One region of the Micromonospora sp. DH14 genome, then DNA from elsewhere that is predicted to be linked to it. Evidence: riboswitches for the same ligand, from Rfam matches in the RefSeq annotation. Region 1 holds a riboswitch; each other region holds the start of a gene.
The links. A riboswitch is a leader RNA that binds a small molecule or an ion and turns the genes downstream of it on or off. The one in region 1 is predicted to bind cobalamin.
Positions count from the first base shown of each region.

Region 2: another riboswitch for cobalamin. It lies ahead of QCZ28_RS18960 (ribonucleoside-diphosphate reductase subunit alpha); the one in region 1 lies ahead of QCZ28_RS17655 (hypothetical protein).
Region 3: another riboswitch for cobalamin. It lies ahead of cobN (cobaltochelatase subunit CobN); the one in region 1 lies ahead of QCZ28_RS17655 (hypothetical protein).

Region 1 is NZ_JARVKT010000012.1:79,672-82,944, forward strand. It holds gene QCZ28_RS17650 (hypothetical protein) at 19-294, shown strand; gene QCZ28_RS17655 (hypothetical protein) at 368-1,801, opposite strand; cobalamin riboswitch at 1,907-2,029, opposite strand; cobalamin riboswitch at 2,082-2,213, shown strand; gene QCZ28_RS17660 (prenyltransferase/squalene oxidase repeat-containing protein) at 2,307-3,273, shown strand, end outside.
Region 2 is NZ_JARVKT010000013.1:150,392-153,664, forward strand. It holds gene QCZ28_RS18955 (enolase C-terminal domain-like protein) at 1-984, opposite strand, end outside; cobalamin riboswitch at 1,272-1,489, shown strand; gene QCZ28_RS18960 (ribonucleoside-diphosphate reductase subunit alpha) at 1,682-3,273, shown strand, end outside.
Region 3 is NZ_JARVKT010000003.1:188,184-191,456, forward strand. It holds gene cobN (cobaltochelatase subunit CobN) at 1-1,577, opposite strand, end outside; cobalamin riboswitch at 1,890-2,019, opposite strand; gene QCZ28_RS06770 (MBL fold metallo-hydrolase) at 2,361-3,077, shown strand; gene QCZ28_RS06775 (hypothetical protein) at 3,080-3,273, opposite strand, start outside.

The DNA of each region.
Region 1 (3,273 bases):
CCCGTCGGGAGACGGCCCATGCGCAGAAAGATTGACCACCTGGTCATGACGATCGACGGCCGGGAGGTGGCTGTCCTTGCCGTCGCGGATTTCCTCCGCCTTGATGCCTGCCGGCGGCAGCTCGGCGCGAGCGAAGCCCAGGCGCACCAGCTTCGCCAGCAACTGCACGATGCCCGGCGTCGCCTCGCCCGCCTGGAGGGCCGCCTCGCCGGGACCGCCAAACACGAAGCACAGGCCCAAGACTCAGAAGTGCATCCTCGCACTGCCGAGCCTGTCGACGATTCGTGCGGGTAGCCGGCCCGACGTTGACGTAACCAGCGGCCGGCTCACCCGCTGCCGCTGGTCACGTCGACGGGACGCAGGTTTGTCAGACGCCGTAGCGCAGGTAGATGGTGTCGCCGACGGTCACGATCGTTCCGCGGGTCGCGGTGGCCGCGGTGCCGCCGTCCCTGGACACCTTCCAGGTCGAGGAGCCGCTGTTGGCAAGGCCGTTGATAGCGGTGATGGTGCCGGTTCCGCTGGTCGGGATGAGGGCGGTGACGCACCCGCTCGGAACGGCCGCGCCGACGGCGGCGTCCAGCACGGCGCCGAGGGTGGTGGTGGCGGCGGTCGGCGTCAGCGTGACCGCGCACGGCGTGATGCTGCCGCTGCCGTTGTCGATGATCACGGCGAGCCGGGTGGCGGTGCCGGCGGTGAATCCGCTCGCCGCGACCCAGGTGGGCGCGCCAGTGGTGACCGGGGTCGGGGGAGCGGCGGTGTAGCCCGCGCCGGCGAGCGCGCGGACCGCGTCGATGGAGGCGTACGCCGACGGGGTGGTGTTGGTGGGCAGGTACTTGAACCCGCCGCCGCTCAGCTGCTGCGCGCGGAGGAAGTCGATCGGGGTCTTGCCGGCGGTGGTGGTGAAGTCGGTGCCCTGGCTCGGGATGCCGCAGGCGTTCAGGCCGGAGACCGCCCAGGCGTTGGAGTCGGTGTTGATGCCGAACATCGAGGTGAAGGCGCCGGAGGCGTTGACGAGCTTGCTCTTGAGGAAGTTCTTCGCCTGCACGACGTCGGTGTCGGTGTTGGGCACGCCGGCGGCGCAGAGGGCGGCCATGGCGGCGCCGGTCATGTCGATGTCGCTGGCGGTGGCGAGTTGGGTGGGGTTGCCCTCGGCCTGGGTGAAGGTCCAGCCGCCGTCGGTGTGCTGGTTGTTGCGGATCCGGGTGATCGAGAGGTTGAGCAGGGCCTGTGGCACCCGGGCGGTGCCGGCCTGGGTCTTCGCGCCGGCCAGGGCGAGAGTGCCGAAGACGGTGCCGTTGAAGTTGGCCGGCGGGCCGTAGTAGCCGGCCGAGCCGGTCTGCCAGTAGGCGATGGTGTCGGCGATCAGGTTGCGGGTGGGGGAGACCCGGGCGGGGTCGATGCCGGCGGCGTAGGCGTTCAGCACCCCACGCTCGTAGTCGGTGACCACCGGTGTGGTGCTCGGCCAGGACGCGGCGGAGAGTTGGTTGCGGTAGACGGTGCGGGCGTTCTTGGTCGTGTCACCGCTGGGGTAGACGTCGACGGCCGCGACGCCGGCGGGGGCGAACGCGCTGAACGCCCACTCGTTGGACAACCCGCCGCTGGCGTAGCTGCCGTCGGCGGCCTGCAGGGTCCGCAGGTAGGCGACACCGTTGGTCTTGGCGGTGGCGATCTGCGCCGCCGTTGAGGTCGCGGCGGCGGGCGCTGCACCGGCGGTGACAGCGACGACCGTGGCGATCAGCGCGGCGGCGGGAACTGTCGCGAGACGTCTCCGGGGACTGCCGGAGAATAGGCGCGAGGACATCGGGTCTCCTTGGGGGTACGGGGGCACGACTGCCTCGACCCGGGACCCAGCGGGAAAGCCGGCGGAGCGGGGCGGGCCGGCCGCAGGACGCGTGGGACGGATACCGCAGGTGCTGCGTCACCACGTGGGTAGTCGGGCTCGGGACGGCCAACCGTCCTCACCGTTGCGCGTCAGCCCCGGGTTTCCACCGGGTTCCCCCACGCGATGACGCGGTCACCGTATGGGAGGAGGCCCCTACCGCGCGCTGTTAGGTACATGACACGTTCTCGCGTTGACGGCGTGGTCGCGGTTGTGGTCCGATGACCCCGATCCAGCAGTCAGGGGAAGCCGGTCAAAGTCCGGCGCTGGCCCGCAGCCGTAGGTCCCGTTCTCGGGACGAGTCGGATTACCTGGCTGGATAGTGCACCGCAGCGCCGTCGAGGTACACGGCGCGGAGTCAGGTTTCCGGGGTTTGTCCTCGGGGTCCGCGTCCGCGCCTGCGCCGCTAGCCCCCGAGAGAGTCGCCATGTCCTCACTGGTCAGTCGCACGTCGCGCGTTCCTGCGGCGTGGTTGGCGGTTGTCGCCGCAGCGGTGCTCGGCGCGGTGACGCTGGTGGTGCCGACCTGCGCGGCGATCGCCGATCCGCTGGAGTCCTGCACCCCGACCCAGGGCGCGATCGTCGCTGTCGACTTCGGCGCCTGGGGTGGACCACTGTTGCGCGGCTGCGACGCCACCCCGACCACAGGTCTGGATCTGCTGCACGAGGCGGGCTTCACGACGACCGGCACCGCCCACGACGGGCCTGGGTTCATCTGCCGGATCGGCTCGCCCGACTTCGACGCCGGTGCCGAACGCCCCACGCCGGCCGACGAGGCGTGCCAGTTGACCCCGCCGGCGACGGCCTACTGGTCCTACTGGATCGCCCCGGCCGGGCAGGACCACTGGACCTACAGTCCACTCGGTGCGATGTCGCAGCGGCCGGGCCCGGGTGAGGTCGAGGCGTGGGTCTTCGGCGGCACCGACATCGGCGGCACCACCGGCGCGCCGAGCTTCACCCCCGCGTCGGTACGCGCCAGCGGCCCGACCCCGACCCCGACCGCAACTCCCACACCGACCACGACTCCGACCGAGCCGGCGCGGCCGACGGAGGCCCAGGTCAAGGCCGTCGCGAGCTACCTGGTGGGGCAGCTCACCGACGGCGACCACGTCGACAACGGCGGGGTCGACTACTACCGGACCATTGCCGTCGCCACCGCCCTGGCCGGGACCGGCGGTCAGGAGCAGACCCTCGCGAAGATCGTCGGCTACCTCCGGGCACACGTCGACGACGCGATCTTCCCGAACGGCGTCACCGCGCCACCGCACACCGCCAACGTCGCCAACCTCGCGCTCCTCGCCACGATCACCGGCGACGACCCCCGGGCGTTCGGCGACCGGGACCTGATCGCCACGCTCACCGATCGGGTGTGCGCCGCGACCGACTTCGACGCCG
Region 2 (3,273 bases), on a different contig from region 1:
GTCGAGCTGGCAGAAGTCGATGGCCTCGGCCTGGAACAGCTGCTTGAACATCACCCGGTTGTGGCAGTGCTCGCCGGTGGCCACGCCGATCGGAGCGACGGCACGGCGGACGGCGGCGTGGCCGAGGATGTCGTCGGGGCTGGTCGGCTCCTCGATCCAGAGCGGCTTGAACCGGGCGAGGGCGGTGACCCACTCGATGGCCTGGCCGACATCCCACACCTGGTTGGCGTCGATCATCAGGTTGCGGTCCGGGCCGAGGATCTCCCGGGCGATCGCGCAGCGGCGGATGTCGTCGTCGAGGTTGGCGCCGACCTTGAGCTTGACGTAGCCGTAGCCGCTGTCCACCGCCTCCTGGCACAGCCGGCGCAGCTTGTCGTCGCCGTAGCCGAGCCAGCCCGCCGAGGTGGTGTAGGCGGGGTAGCCGGTCCGGTCGAGCTCGGCGAGGCGGGCGGCCTTCGTGCCTTCCTTGGCGCGCAGGATGGCCAACGCCTCGTCCCGGGTCAAAGCGTCGGAGAGGTAGCGCAGGTCCGCGATGTCGACGAGTTGCTCGGGGGACATGTCGACGAGCAGCCGCCACAGTGGCTTGTCGGCGACCCGGGCGGCCAGGTCCCACGACGCGTTCAGCACGGCCGCCAGCGACAGGTGGACGACGCCCTTCTCGGGGCCGAGCCAGCGCAGCTGCGAGTCGGAGGTCAGGAGGCGGTAGACGGCGCCCATGTCCGCCGCCATCGTCGCCACGTCCAGGCCCACGAGGCGCTGTGCCTGGTGGACCGCCGCCGCCGCGACGATGTCGTTGCCACGGCCGATGGTGAAGGTCAGCCCGTGCCCCGCGAGCGGCGCGCCCGCGCCGTCGACGCCGTCGGTGTGCAGCACGACGTAGGCCGCCGAGTAGTCGCCGTCCTTGTTCATGGCGTCTGACCCGTCAGCGGTCAGGGAGGTGGGGAAGCGGACGTCCTCGACGGTGACGGCAGTGATCTGCGGCATGCGCTCCTCGCCCGGCTAGGCTAAAGATCAGATGATAACTAGGAGTATACGGACGGCTCGTTGAGCGCGTCAACGTTGTCGATCACTACGGACACCCAGACATATGATGTTTGTGTCGGGTGTCGGTCCACTGACCATTGTCAACACCGGCGCGGAGAATCGTGCCCCCGGTGCCGGCGTCCTCCGGGGCGGCGTGCGCGGCCCGGGTGGTGACGGTGGTCACCGCGCTGGCCGCCGACACGCCCGAAACCGACATGTGGGGTGTGACAACGGCTGCGTCCCTATATATGGTGTCGAGCGCAGCTGGTTCGGCCGCTCATCCGGCGCGGTCGAGGCAACAGGGAACCCGGTGGAAATCCGGGACTGTCCCGCAGCGGTGAGTGGGAACGACCGCCGTCATCAGCACTGGGCCACCCATCGGCCTGGGAAGCGACGGCCACTAGGAGACCGGCGAGCCCGGTCGTGCCCGCGAGTCCGAAGACCTGCCAGCGCGCCGCGTACCCGCACCCGGGTGCGCGGCGGTCCGAGGCCGCGTGGGACGGCTGACGCCACCTGATCCCACGCCGCGCCGGCGTGGCGTCCGTCGGTGTCTGTCTCCTCGCGTCCGGGCCACCAGGTCTCGAACTCCGAGGAGCGAGTGGTGACAGTCACCCAGGTAGTCCCGGCCGCCGCCGACACGCCCGCGCGGCGGACGCCGATGCGGGTCCGCAAGCGCGACGGCGCTACCGAGCCCGTGGACGTGAACAAGATCGTCCGGGCGGTCGAGCGGTGGGCCGACGACCTGACCGACGTCGACCCGATGCGGGTGGCCACCCGCACCATCAGCGGCCTCTACGACGGCGCCACCACCGCCGAACTGGACCGGCTCTCCATCCAGACCGCGGCCGAGATGATCGGCGAGGAGCCGCAGTACTCCCGCCTCGCCGCGCGGCTGCTGGCCGGCTACGTCGACAAGGAGGTACGCCGGCAGGGCATCACCTCGTTCAGCGCGGCGATCCGGGTCGGCCACGCCGAGGGTCTGATCGGCGACGACACCGCCGCGTTCGTCGCCGCACACGCCACGACCCTCGATGCCGCCGTCGACCCGGACGGCGACCGCCGGTTCGAGTACTTCGGCCTGCGCACCGTGTACGACCGCTACCTGCTGCGCCACCCCACCAACCGACTGGTGCTGGAGACCCCGCAGTACTGGCTGCTGCGGGTGGCCTGCGGCCTGTCCCGGACGGCGGACGAGGCGGTCGGCTTCTACCGACTGATGTCCAGCCTGGCCTACCTGCCCAGCTCACCGACCTTGTTCAACTCCGGGACCCGGCACACCCAGATGTCCTCCTGCTACCTGGTCGACTCCCCGCTCGACGAGTTGGACTCGATCTACGCCCGGTACGCCCAGGTCGCCAACCTGTCCAAGTTCGCCGGTGGCATCGGCATCGCGTACTCCCGGGTCCGCTCCCGCGGCGCGCTGATCCGGGGCACCAACGGGCAGTCCAACGGGATCGTGCCGTGGCTGCGCACCCTGGACGCGAGCGTGGCGGCGGTCAACCAGGGTGGCCGGCGCAAGGGCGCCGCCTGCGTCTACCTGGAGCCGTGGCACCCGGACATCGAGGAGTTCCTGCACCTGCGGGACAACACCGGCGAGGACGCCCGGCGCACCCACAACCTGAACCTGGCCAACTGGATCCCGGACGAGTTCATGCGCCGGGTCGAGGCCGACGAGATGTGGTCGCTGTTCGACCCGCACGAGGTGCCCGATCTGCCCGACCTGTGGGGGGAGCGGTTCGACGCCGCGTACCGGGAGGCCGAGGCGCAGGGCCGGTACGTGCGGCAGGTCCCGGCGCGGGAGCTGTACGGCACGATGATGCGCACCCTGGCCCAGACCGGCAACGGCTGGATGACCTTCAAGGACGCGTCGAACCGGCTGTGCAACCAGACCGCCGAGCCGGGCAACGTGGTGCACCTGTCCAACCTCTGCACCGAGATCGTCGAGGTGTCCAGCGACGCCGAGACCGCCGTGTGCAACCTGGGCTCGGTGAACCTCGCCGCCCACCTCGCCGACGGCGGCATCGACTGGGAGCGGCTGCGCGCCACGGTGCGGACCGCGGTGACCTTCCTCGACCGGGTCATCGACATCAACTACTACCCGACCGCGCAGGCGGCGGCGAGCAACCCCCGCTGGCGGCCGGTCGGGCTCGGGCTGATGGGCCTGCAGGACGTCTTCTTCACCCTGCGGCTGCCGTTCGACTCGCCGGCCGCCCGGGAACTGTCCACCCGGATCAGCGAGGAGCTGTACCT
Region 3 (3,273 bases), on a different contig from region 1:
AGGCCCTTGCCGGGCAGCCACTCCAGGGTGCCGTGCTTGCCGAGGTGCACCACGGCGTCCGCGCCGAAGCCGCCGTCCGCGACCGGCGCGGTCAACCAGCGGTACGCGGCCAGGTAGTGGTGACTCGGTGGCAGGTCCGGGTCGTGGTAGATGGCGATCGGGTTCTCCCCGAAGCCGCGCGGCGGCTGGATCAGCAGCACCACGTTGCCGAAGCGCAGCCCGGCGAGCACGACGTCGCCGCCGTCGGTGTACAGCTCGCCGGGCGGCTCACCCCAGTGTTCAGTGATCCGCTCGCGCAGCTCGGCCGGGACCTGGTCGAACCAGCGCCGGTAGGTCTGCCCCGGTACCCGCGCCTCGGCGCCGGCCAGCTGCTCGGGGGTGAGCCACTCCACGTCGTGGCCACCGGCGGCGATCAGCGCGTGGATGAGCGCGTCGCCGTCGGTGGGCACCGGGCCGTCGCCCAGGTGGTAGCCGGCGTCCGCGAGCGCGGCGAACAGCCGCACCGCCGACGCCGGGGTGTCCAGGCCGACCGCGTTGCCGACCCGGGAGTGCTTCGTCGGGTACGAGCTGAGCACCACCGCGACACGCTTGTCGGCGGCCGGCACGTACCGCAGCCGGGCGTGGCGCACCGCGATCCCGGCGACCCGGGCGGCCCGCTCGGGGTCGGCGGCGTAGACCGAGAGCCCGTCGGCGTCGATCTGCTTGAACGAGAACGGCACGGTGACGATCCGGCCGTCGAACTCGGGGATGGCCACCTGCATGGCGGCGTCCAACGGGGACAGCCCGGCGTCGCTGTCGGCCCACTGCGCCCGGGTGCTGGTGAGGCAGAGCGCCTGGATGACCGGCACGTCCAGGGCGGCCAGTGCGCCGACGTCCCAGGCATCCTCGTCGCCGCCGCCGGAGGCGTCGGCGGCGACCGCACCGCCGGCCGCGAGCACGGTGACCAGCAGCGCGTCACAGCGGGCGAAGAGCCCGAGCGGGCCGGCGTCGGCGGTCAGCCCGCGCAGGGAGCCGCAGAAGATCGGCAGCGGGTTGCCGCCGGCCGCCCGGACCGCCTCGACCAGCACGTCGATGAAGCCGGTGTTGCCGGCGAGGGCGTGTGCCCGGTAGAAGACGATTCCCACTGTGGGCCGGTACGGGTCGGCCAGGTGCGCGCCGTGCACCCCGTACGCCGGGGTACGCGCGGGCGGGGCGAACCCCTCGCCGGTGAGCAGCACCGTGTCGGAGAGGAACCGCGCCAACTGTCCCAGGTTGTCCGGGCCGCCCTCGACCAGGTACGCCAGCGCCTGGGTCGCGACACCGGACGGCACTGTGGAACTGGCCATCAGCTCCGCGTCGGGTGTCGCCTCGCCGCCGAGCACCACCGTGGGCACGCCGGTGGCGAGCACCGTGGCGAGGCCGTCGGGCCACGCCTGCCGGCCGCCGAGCAGGCGTACGACGACGAGGGCGACCCCGTCGAGCAGGGCGGGCACCTCCTCGAGGGTGACCCGCGCGGGGTTGGCCAACCGGTAGTCGGCGCCGCTGGCGCGGGCGGCCAGCAGGTCGGTGTCGGCGGTGGAGAGCAGCAGGATGCGCACGGCAGGCTCCGGAAAGTGACGTCGACGCGCTCGCCGAGGCGAACTGGCGACGTGGGATGGGCGCGGGGTTCAGCAGGCACCGCGACCCGGGCGGCTCACCGGCGCGGGGCCGACGGCGACGGGTGGCGCGGTGGGGAACTCAGCGGTGAACGGCGCGGGAGCGTGCGGATGCCGGCGCGTCGGTGCGGCCGGGTCGGGGCGCGGCGGGGCGTCCGCCGCTCGGTTCGCGACGGTGATCGTCGGTCACAGAGACGCCATGCGTCATCGGGTCCTCCTCGGGTGTCCACGCCCTGGGGTACGTCCCGACGGCCGAAGTATCCTGGCTTCCGGATCGACGCTCTCCCCCGGCCTTCCAACCGCAGACACACGGCCGTGACTCACGAGGGGGGATCGCTCCCCGGTGACAGTGGCGGGACCGCGTCGGATTCGCACCGACTTCCTTCACTGCCGTCAGGCTGCGAATGCTGCCACACCCCCGCGCCGCCGGTCAACGCCGGCTCCAGCGCCGCCAGGCGGGTGCTGTTCATCGAGTTTCACCGATTGGTGCGACCTCCCACCCGCACGTCGCAATGCCCCGCATCAATGCCACTCTCCCTTTGCTCTGCTTACCTATGTGCACCAGTCACTCTCCGTGCCCGGTGCCCATAGGTAAGCAGAGCAAAGGGATGACGCACCTACCCTGGCCTGCGCCGATCGTCCGGCGGGCGTTGGCAGACGGCGCCCTGGCCTAGGATCGGCGAACGCCACACCAGTGTCCGTGATCAATCTCGGAGGTCGATCACCATGGTCGCCCCGCAGTTCCACCACCTGGCCGGCCGGGTCTGGCTCTGCCCGGGCGATCCCGACCCGGAGGCGGTCCAGGCTGGCGTCGCCTTCGTCGCCGACGAACGCGGCAGTGTGATGATCGACGCCGGGCAGAGCCCCGCGCACGCCCGCGAGATCCGGGCCGCGTTGACCGCCGCCGGCCTGCCGCAGCCGCGCTGGCTGGTCTACACCCATCACCACTGGGACCACGTCTGGGGCGCCTGCGCCTGGCCCGCGGTGGAGATCGTCGCGCACGATGCGGCCGTGCCGTTGCTGCGCGCCGAAGCCGCCCGGCCGTGGAGTCACCGCTACCTGGACGAACAGATACGCGCCGATCCTCGCCTCGGCCCGAGCTTCCGGGCCCGCGCACGCGCGATCGACTCCTGGACGGACTTCGTCGTCCTGCCGCCGACCCGGACCTTCGCCGACGTCGACGAACTGCCGGCCGGAGTCGGGCTACGCCACGTCGGCGGTGGGCACGCGCCGGACTCGACCGTCGTGCTGGTGCCGGACTCGGGCGTCATGCTGCTGGGCGACTGCTTCTACCCGCCGCCGGCACACCTGCGCCGACCCGACGACGGCCCCGACCTGGGCCTGGTCCGCCGACTGCTCCAGGACGACTACCTGTGGTACGTCTCCAGCCACGCCGAACCGATGACGGCCGAGCAGGCCCGGTCAGCCGTCGAGGCCGCCTGACCTCAGCGGGCGTGACGTTCCGGGTGGGCTCGACTCCAGGTCCGCATCCGCTCCGGGTAGCCGGTGCGCGCCGCCTCGTACAACGGCACCGCGTGCTTGCGGGCGATGGCCCCGGCCGCGCGGGGCGTTCCGGTACGGCGACGGATCCACTCGCCGTCGTGGGCGATCGCCACGACCGTGGTGTCCGTGGCGGTCG